DNA from 3 places in the Acidovorax sp. 106 genome. Region 3 is predicted to be linked to each of the others. Evidence: predicted binding sites of a transcription regulator. Region 3 holds the regulator's gene; each other region holds the start of a gene.

Region 1 (3,272 bases), 120 kb from region 3:
GCTCTGTGCCAATGTGGCCCACTGTGCCCACGCCCGGCGTGCCGTAGCTCCATTTGTCGCCTGCGCTGCGTGCTGCGGCCATGAACTCGCGGGCGTCGGCGGTGGCCGACACTCCGGGCTGGCTCAGCGGTACGGTCAGCACCAGGGGCGATGTGCCCACCAGCGTCAGCGGTGCCAAGTCCTTTTGCGGGTCATAGGGCACGGCGGCATTGATCAGCTTGGCAATCGTCATGTTGCCATTGATCATCAAGCCAATCGTGTGGTCATCCCGCGCCTTGGCCACCGCATCGGCCCCAATGTTGCCGCCTGCGCCCACCTTGTTTTCCACCAGCACCGGCTGCCCCAATGCCTTGGACAAAGGCTCAGAAAAAGTGCGAGCCGTCAGGTCGGGCGAAGAGCCCGGCGGGAAGCCGACCACAATCTTCAGCGGTTTGGTAGGCCAGGGGGCCTGGCTCGCAACGGCAGGGGACTTTTGGGCCAGAGCCCAAGACGAAGTCAATGCCGTCAACGCCAGGACAACGGCACTGCGGCGAGAGAACACGGGATGCATGGGGCTCCTTCAAAGGTGTATGAACGTGCGGCACACGGCAAAGCGCTTTCACCCCGCAAAAAGAAAAGCCCGCCAAATCTGTTGACTTGCTTGCGAAGCCACCACGCAGGGGCATCACACTCAGCATCAACAGGTTCCTGGCGGGCCCTGTGTGGGGTTTATCGGCAAGGCTCGCAAATGGTAGCGCGGCTGCACGCCCGGTTGCGCCCCATTTGCACCTTGCTTCAACGGCTTAGGCGGGTTCCGTCAAAGCCTTCTTCATTTTCTTCATCGCAGCCACTTCAATTTGCCGAATGCGTTCAGCGCTCACGCCGTACACCGCTGCCAGTTCGTGCAGCGTCATCCCGCCTGAGCCATCGTCGTTCACCTTCAGCCAGCGCTCTTCCACAATACGGCGGCTGCGCTCGTCCAAGCTGGCCAGCGCATTGGCAATACCGTCAGACGCCAGCACATCGCGCTGGCGCGACTCAATCATGGCCGTGGGCTCATGCGAGGCATCGGCCAAGTACGCAATCGGGCCAAAGGCCTGCTCGCTGTCGTCCGAAGGGGTGGGGTCCAGCAGCACATCGCCACCCGACATGCGCGTTTCCATTTCAATGACTTCTTCGCGCTTCACGTTCAACTGCGCTGCCACCACATCGATTTCGTGGTCAGACAGCGTGTCGCGGTGCGTGGCAGCATCGGCTGCGCTGGCATCGGCCTTGAAGCCCTGCTTCATCGAGCGCAGATTGAAAAACAGCTTGCGTTGGGCCTTGGTGGTCGCCACCTTGACCATGCGCCAGTTTTTCAGAATGTATTCATGGATCTCCGCCTTGATCCAGTGCATAGCGTAGCTCACCAGCCGAACGCCCTGGTCAGGGTCAAAACGCTTGACGGCCTTCATCAGGCCTACGTTACCTTCCTGGATCAGATCGCCATGGGGCAACCCGTACCCCAGGTACTGGCGTGAAATGGAAACTACCAAGCGCAGGTGCGACATCACCAGGCGGCCCGCAGCGTCCACATCGTTGTTTTCTTTGAGTTGGCGGGCGTACGTCTGCTCTTCTTCCTGCGTCAGCAGGGGCAGGCGATTGACCGCCGAAATGTAGGCGTCCAAGTTGCCCAGGGCCGGTACCAGCGCCCAGGGGCTGGTGGGTGTCACAGCAGTGATTGCGGTTCCAGATGAGTGTGTCATGCCGGGAATCCTTTCCTCAATGGCATCATGTTAGCACTCTGCTAGATAGAGTGCTAAAGCCAAAGTTCCCGCCCGCAGCTGGTATATGGGATTGCGGCGAAGGTGTCGATGTTGTTGTCGATGCTGTCGATGTTCACTGTATCTTGAACTTTTTCCACTGAACTTTGAACTGGCGCAGTATCGGTTTTGACTGACGCGTCGCCTCTTCGGCCGTCAGGGGCTGGTCTCAGACATGTGCCTAAATGCGTGCTTTAGACTGGTTTCAGTCAGTCGCCCGCCTTGGCTTTTACGGGCGGTCTTAGCCAGTAGAGATCCTCTGGGCGCTGAATCTGCCAGACTGTCCACTGAGGAACGTCGGCGGGTGAATCGGCCTAGGCATCCGGCGACTTCGCTCTGCCGAATGAATCAGGGAGGAGATATGGGCAATGAATACACATTCGCGCGTTTCTGGCGCTGCGCACTACAGGTCAATCCTGTCGGCTACAACGGCACTTACAGGGGCGCTGACCACGGGCTGGACGAAGGCGGCTACAACCAGGCTCTGCTTCAGAAGTGCCTTGAGCTGGACATCAAGGTTGTGGGCCTTGCCGACCATGGCAGCGTGGCGAGCGTCGATTCATTGCGCCAGGTGCTGGAGCCGCACGGGATCGTGGTGTTTCCCGGCTTCGAGATCGCCTCGAACGACAAGACGCACTACGTCTGCCTCTTTCCCGAGGGCACGACCGTGCAGCAGCTTGATCGCTACCTTGGAAACCTCAAGCTGCACGATCCAGCAGATGGCATCCGGCCTTCTCGCCTGAGTTCTGAAGAGTTGATCGTAGAGGTCGATCTACTCGGTGGGTTCATCTACGCTGCACATTGCACACAGGACAGCGGGCTACTGAAAAACCGGCTGAACCACGTATGGAAGCATCCCAAACTGCGCGCGGCCCAGATTCCGGGGCCGATAGATGACCTCACGAGTGTCGAGGGTGACTTCTACCGCAAGGTGTTCTTGAACAAGGACGATAGCTACCGGCGTGAGCGCCCCGTGGCGGCTATCAACGCCAAGGATGTTGCCAAGCCTGATGACTTGGAGCAGCCGGGGGCCACTTGCTTCATCAAGATGACGCGGCCGAACTTCGCCGCGTTCAAGGTTGCCTTTCTCGATCCGGGATCGCGAATCCGGCTCAACTCGCAGCAGGCCCAAAGCCCGATTGGCAAGGTTGTACGCATGACCGTGGCGGGTGGCTACCTTGATGGCGTCAGGGTGGACTTTTCCGACCACCTCAACACGGTGATTGGTGGCCGTGGAACGGGTAAGTCAACCTTGCTCGAATGCCTACGCTTCGCCTTGGACTTGCCGCCCAAAGGCAAGCAGGCCCAGAAGCTCCACCAAGAGATCATCAAGGAGAACCTTGGTCGCTTGGCCGGACGGGTTGAGCTGGCAGTAGTGTCCTCTGCCCAGAACGGCAAGCAGTACACCATCTCGCGCCGTCATGGCGGGCCGCCGATGGTGCGCGACATGGCTGGCAATGTCTCCACCCTACTTCCGCGCGACTTGCTGCC
Region 2 (3,272 bases), 480 kb from region 3:
GAGATATGCCTGTGCCGCAGCCAGATCTGGCTTTTCCACAAATTGCTCAATGTGCAGGACTTCAGCGCGCTCGCCATGCCCCACATGACATTTCATGTAGCCGTAACCGGTCTCCGCGCGGTCGGGCACGATACCAAAGGTGACTATCGCTCCAGCACAGGCCTCGGTATATGCATGCTGTGCGGCCTGGTGAAACGCTGGCAAGTCTGAGATGACGTGATCTGCAGGCATTGCCAGTAACACGGGGTCTCCAGAGCCGGCCAACGCTTGCAGCGCTGCAATTGTCAATGCAGGGGCTGTATTCTTGCCAACGGGTTCGAGCAATATTTGAGCATTGCGGACGCCAGCCAAATCGAGCTGGCTGGCAACAATAAACCGATGCTCTGTGTTGCAGACGACGATCGGAGGCAATGGAGGCGGCGCCGCGCCACCCAAGCCCTGCATGCGCAACACCGTATCTTGCAACATGGTGCGGGAGCCCCGCAAGGACAGGAACTGCTTAGGGTAGGACTCACGAGACAGTGGCCACAGCCTTGTTCCCGCCCCCCCACAAAGGATCACGGGCTGCAATGCAGGCGTCATGGTGCTGACTCTGAACTCTGCAGCAGACGATCTCGCAGCCCGTCTTGATCTGCCTGCAGCAATGCCAGTCGCTGGTTCAATCTGCGCACATCTCGCTCAATTCGGGTGTTCACCATGTCACTGTGAAGTGACTTGATGAAAAGAACAATGCTGGCCAATAAAAGCAACAAAGCTGGTGGATAACTGATACCCACAACCCCAGCCAGCTTGTCAATGAGACCGGGCAACGCGCCCATCACAGCCGCGACACCTGCCACTAGCACCCAGAACAGGCCGTGCATCACGTACAGGTGGTCTCTGCGGATGAGGTACAAAATCAGCGCTGCCAGGCCAATACCCAATAGCGTTGTGGTGATTTGCAGGGATGCCATCAAACTCCTCGATGTTGAAGAGGCACAGGGCCTTTATTGCGGCTAAGGTGGCTGGAATACCGAGAGCGCGGGTGGCGCAACCACCCCAATAGAAGAACAGCGCAAAGCACACATGCGCGCACTGCCCTGAAATGTCCGCGAATTGTAATTGCAGGGTAGTCGCACCTCATTCGCTCGCCCAACCAGCCATCGCATCAACGGCGCATTGCATTGAGCACAAGCCCATCCTCTTGAAATGTCATCAAATGCCCCTATCATTAGCACTCACCACAGACGAGTGCTAACACCGTCTGCTGGCAGTTATGGGCATCCGCGCAGCGGGTCCCGGGTAGATCAGCTTTTTTACTGAAACAGGAGCAATGCAATGAACCTTCGTCCTCTGCACGACCGCGTGATTGTCAAGCGCATCGAAAGCGAAACAACGACCGCCTCCGGCATCGTGATCCCTGACAACGCTGCAGAAAAGCCTGACCAAGGTGAAGTGCTGGCCGTGGGCCCTGGCAAGAAGAACGACAAGGGTGATGTGATCGCCCTGAACGTGAAGGTCGGCGACCGCGTTCTGTTCGGCAAGTACTCGGGCCAGACCGTCAAGGTCGACGGCAACGAATTGCTGGTGATGAAGGAAGACGACCTGTTCGCGGTTGTCGAGAAGTAATCCCTTCGCCTTCGAATTACTCACTTTTTCATAGCTGCTACCGCTTTCTTTATAAGCGCTAGAAGCATTTTTGATTCACATCTTGTAGGAGCCTAACATGGCAGCAAAAGACGTAGTTTTCGGCGGCGAAGCCCGCGCTCGCATGGTTGAAGGCGTGAACATCCTGGCCAACGCGGTCAAGGTCACGCTGGGCCCCAAGGGTCGCAATGTGGTGCTGGAGCGCTCGTTCGGCGCCCCCACCGTGACCAAGGACGGTGTGTCCGTGGCCAAGGAAATCGAACTCAAGGACAAGCTGCAAAACATGGGCGCCCAGCTCGTGAAGGAAGTGGCTTCCAAGACTTCGGACAACGCTGGTGACGGCACCACCACCGCCACCGTGCTGGCACAAGCCATCGTTCGCGAAGGCTTCAAGTACGTGGCCGCTGGCATCAACCCAATGGACCTGAAGCGCGGTATCGACAAGGCTGTGACGGCCCTGGTTGCCGAGCTGAAGAAGGCTTCCAAGGCCACCACCACTTCCAAGGAAATCGCCCAGGTCGGTTCGATCTCCGCTAACTCCGACGAAACCATCGGCAAGCTGATCGCTGACGCCATGGACAAGGTTGGCAAGGAAGGCGTGATCACCGTGGAAGACGGCAAGTCCCTCGACTCCGAACTGGACGTCGTGGAAGGCATGCAGTTCGACCGCGGCTACCTGTCGCCCTACTTCATCAACAACCCAGAAAAGCAATCCGCGATTCTGGACAACCCCTTCGTGCTGCTGTTCGACAAGAAGATCAGCAACATCCGCGACCTGCTGCCTACGCTGGAACAAGTCGCCAAGGCTGGCCGCCCTCTGCTGATCATTGCCGAAGAAGTTGACGGCGAAGCCCTGGCTACGCTGGTGGTCAACACGATCCGCGGCATCCTGAAGGTCGTGGCTGTCAAGGCTCCTGGCTTCGGCGACCGTCGCAAGGCCATGCTGGAAGACATCGCCATCCTGACAGGCGGCAAGGTCATCGCTGAAGAAGTGGGCCTGACCCTGGAAAAGGTGACTTTGGCTGATCTGGGCCAAGCCAAGCGCATCGAAGTAGGCAAGGAAAACACCATCATCATCGACGGCGCTGGCGCTGCTGCTGACATCGAAGCCCGCGTCAAGCAAGTGCGCGTGCAGATCGAAGAAGCCACGTCCGACTACGACCGCGAAAAGCTGCAAGAGCGCGTGGCCAAGCTGGCTGGCGGCGTGGCCGTGATCAAGGTGGGCGCTGCCACCGAAGTCGAAATGAAGGAAAAGAAGGCCCGCGTGGAAGACGCACTGCACGCGACCCGCGCTGCTGTGGAAGAAGGCGTTGTGGCTGGTGGCGGCGTGGCTCTGCTGCGTGCCAAGCAAGCTGTGGGCACCATCAAGGGTGACAACGCTGACCAAGACCACGGCATTGCCTTGGTGTTGAAGGCGATTGAAGCGCCTCTGCGCGAAATCGTGAACAACGCTGGTGGCGAAGCTTCGGTGGTGGTGAACGCTGTGTTGGCCGGCAAGGGCAACTTCGGCTTCAACGCTGCCAACGACAGCTACGGCGACATGCTCGAGCTGGGCATTCTGGACCCCACAAAGGTCACCCGCACTGCTCTGCAAAACGCAGCGTCTGTGGCTTCGCTGCTGCTGACGACTGAGTGCATGGTTGCTG
Region 3 (3,272 bases):
GCCCGGGGATCGCATCGTGGGCTACCTAGGACGCGGCGAAGGGCTGGTTGTACACAACGCCCACTGCAGTGTGGCCAAGCGGCTGCAACACAAAGACAGTGAACGCTTTATCGCAGTGGACTGGGCCGATGAACCAACACGGATGTTTGAAACCGGCGTGGTGGTCACCGTTGCCAATGGCAAGGGCGTGCTGGCTCGCATAGCGCAGGAACTCGCCAACTCCGAAGCGGACATCACCCATGTGGACATGGACGATGAAGTCGCCCTGGACACCACGGACCTGCGCTTCATCGTCGCCGTCAGAGACCAGGCCCACCTGGAAGCCGCCTTGCGCAACCTCCGCCGCACCCAGGCCGTCCTCCGTGCTTCGCGGATCACTCCGCAAGCCACCTGACAACCACAAGCACCTCAAGCCATCCACCAATCCAGGATGGCTTGGGTCTCAACTGGGCAATGCAGGCTTTGGATAAATCACGGACAAAACCTCCAACGACCTCACCCCGCCCGGCGTAGGCAAAGGCACCTCATCGCCCACACGCGCCTTGAGCAGCGCACGCGCTACTGGAGAAATCCAACTGACTTGGCCTGCATGGCTGTCGGCCTCGTCAATCCCCATGATAGTGATGGTGCGATCGATGCCCTCATCGTCGCCATAGGTGACCGTTGCGCCAAAGAAGACTTGGTCACTGCCAGCATGCAAACTGGGATCGACCACCTCGGCAATCTCCAGTCGCTTGGTCAAAAATCGAATGCGCCGGTCTATCTCGCGTAGGCGCTTTTTGCCATACAGGTAGTCCCCATTCTCCGAGCGGTCGCCATTGCTGGCCGCCCAGTGCACCGTCTCAACCATCTTGGGCCGCTCGCTGTCGATGAGGTCCAGTAGCTCAGAACGCAAACGGGCATATCCCGCGGGGGTGATGTAGTTTTTTCCACCGGCTGGGATGGGCGGCAGAGCGACTTCATCACCCTCATCTCCATCAGACTCTTTGGTAAAGGCTTTACTCATAGCGCGCTCATCCCCAAAAAGAATCAAGCGATCAGACAAATGAAAAAGCCTGCAACTTTTCAGTTGCAGGCTTTAAACATTGGTGCGGCTGGCAGGAATCGAACCCACGACCCCTTGGTTCGTAGCCAAGTACTCTATCCAGCTGAGCTACAGCCGCTAAGCTTTGAATTATAGCATAAATTTTTATAACTCTAAAAATTTATGCAACTTGTTTTTGCCAACTTAACGAAGACATCAACTTCATCGCATGCCTCAGATTGTAATGCACTCTGATGGGTATTTTCCCCAAAACCTCAACTTTTCATAAAAAAGTAAGAGAACAAACAACCGCTGGCTTTGGTAGGGCGTGACAGACTTGAACTGTCGACCAAAGGATTATGAGTCCTCTGCTCTAACCAACTGAGCTAACGCCCCGGTACCAACCCGCTCTCGCGGAAGCCCCGGATTGTAAGGTGTTTATTTGCGGTAGCTGAGCGCGTTGGAAACCAACTTGGAGGTGATGTCCACGATCTGAATCATCTTGTCATACGGCATGCGCGTAGGCCCGATCACCCCCAGAGTGCCAACCACTTTGCCATCGACTTCGTAGGGCGCACTTACAACAGACAGCTCTTCAAATGGTACCACTTGGCTCTCACCGCCAATATAGATACGCACACCCTCCGCCTGGCTGGAGATGTCGAGCAACCGCAGTATCTGCGTCTTTTGCTCAAAAAGGTCGAAGGCCCTGCGCAGGTTGCCCATGTCGCTAGAGAAGTCACTGACGGACAGCAGGTTGCGCTCACCAGAAATCACGACTTCATCTTGCGCTTGTGAAAGCACCTCAGAGCTGACAGTCACCGCCGCTTGCATCAATGCGGCGATTTCCCCCCGCAGCAAATCCACCTCTGACTTGAGGCGCTCGCGCACCTGCTCCATTGCAAGCCCCGCATAGTGGGCATTGAGAAAATTGGCGGCCTCTATCAACTGTGACTGGGAATAGTCGGCGTCCGTAAAGATCACGCGGTTCTGAACATCACCTTCAGGGGAGACAATGATGACCAGAAAGCGTCGCTCAGAGAGCCGCAAGAACTCAATGTGCCGAAACACCGAGGTACGGCGCGGAGCCATGACCACGCCTACAAACTGAGACAAGTTTGAGAGCAGATGGGCTGCATTGGCAATGACCTTTTGCGGCTGCTCTGGCCTCAGTTGTGGCGTATCCAGTCCATCGCGCTGAACCGTGAGCATCGTGTCCACAAAAAGCCGATAGCCCCGAGCGGTCGGAATACGCCCGGCGGAGGTGTGCGGGCTGGCGATCAGTCCCAGCTCTTCCAGATCCGACATCACATTGCGGATCGTGGCTGGCGAAAGATCCAGCCCAGACGCACGTGAAAGGGTGCGCGAGCCTACGGGCTGCCCATCAGCGATATAGCGCTCGACAAGCGCTTTGAGCAACAACTTGGCACGGTCATCGAGCATTGTTTGATTTTAATGATGTAATTTCCAAATGACCCCGAAACTCCGTCGCGTCGCCTTGATTGGCAAATACCAAGCCTCTGCAGCGTCCGGCATGACTGACAGCAGCTTGCAGGCTCTGGAAGAAATTGCCAGCTTCATGACCCATATGGGCTGTGAAGTCATGCTGGAGGCTGAGACCGCTGCGAACACAGGTCTGCGGCAATATGCGTCCATAGAGGTTGATGCGATTGCCAACTGTGATGTCGGGCTGGTCGTTGGAGGTGACGGCACCATGCTTGGGATTGCCAGAAGGCTTGCTCGGCACGGTACGCCGCTGATTGGGATTAACCAAGGTCGATTGGGTTTTATCACCGATATCCCTTTCGATGCCTATCAAACCACACTGGGGCCCATGTTGCGAGGTGAATATGAAGAAGATTCCCGGCCATTGATGCACGCCAGAGTCATGCGCAACGATGAAATGGTTTTCGAAGCCTTTGCCATGAACGATGTGGTGGTAAACCGAGGCGGAACCTCTGGCATGGTGGAGTTGCGCGTGGAAGTGGGAGGCAGATTCGTATCCAATCAGCGTGCTGACGGCTTGATCATTGCATCACCTACGGGGTCCACAGCGTACTCTTTGTCTGCTGGCGGCCCCATGCTTCACCCCTCCATTCCGGGCTGGGTGCTGGTTCCTATTGCCCCCCACACATTGTCCAATCGCCCCATTGTTCTATCTGACGCGACCGAGGTGGCGGTGGAAGTGGTGAGCGGACGCGATGTCAGCGCCAATTTTGATATGCAATCGCTGGCCTCGCTTCAGCAC

Evidence for each region. Region 3 encodes HrcA, which represses chaperone genes, less so after heat shock. Its sites were predicted from a motif close to TTAGCACTCNNNNNNNNNGAGTGCTAA; they were not measured.
Region 1: rpoH (RNA polymerase sigma factor RpoH) is a predicted target of HrcA. The motif match lies at 1,755-1,781, and genes of this name have one in related genera.
Region 2: groES (co-chaperone GroES) is a predicted target of HrcA. The motif match lies at 1,211-1,237, and genes of this name have one in related genera.

What each region holds. Positions count from the first base shown of each region.
Region 1 is NZ_RCCC01000001.1:3,022,177-3,025,448, forward strand. Features, by position in the region: gene C8C98_RS13460 (tripartite tricarboxylate transporter substrate binding protein) at 1-550, opposite strand, end outside; gene rpoH (RNA polymerase sigma factor RpoH) at 783-1,724, opposite strand; gene C8C98_RS13470 (TrlF family AAA-like ATPase) at 2,143-3,272, shown strand, end outside.
Region 2 is NZ_RCCC01000001.1:2,657,353-2,660,624, reverse strand. Features, by position in the region: gene C8C98_RS11850 (mannose-1-phosphate guanylyltransferase/mannose-6-phosphate isomerase) at 1-582, opposite strand, end outside; gene C8C98_RS11845 (DUF2304 domain-containing protein) at 579-953, opposite strand; gene groES (co-chaperone GroES) at 1,318-1,608, shown strand; gene groL (chaperonin GroEL) at 1,706-3,272, shown strand, end outside.
Region 3 is NZ_RCCC01000001.1:3,142,107-3,145,378, reverse strand. Features, by position in the region: gene C8C98_RS14035 (bifunctional (p)ppGpp synthetase/guanosine-3',5'-bis(diphosphate) 3'-pyrophosphohydrolase) at 1-394, shown strand, start outside; gene greB (transcription elongation factor GreB) at 443-1,006, opposite strand; tRNA gene C8C98_RS14025 (tRNA-Arg) at 1,087-1,163, opposite strand; tRNA gene C8C98_RS14020 (tRNA-Ile) at 1,344-1,420, opposite strand; gene hrcA (heat-inducible transcriptional repressor HrcA) at 1,463-2,467, opposite strand; gene C8C98_RS14010 (NAD kinase) at 2,496-3,272, shown strand, end outside.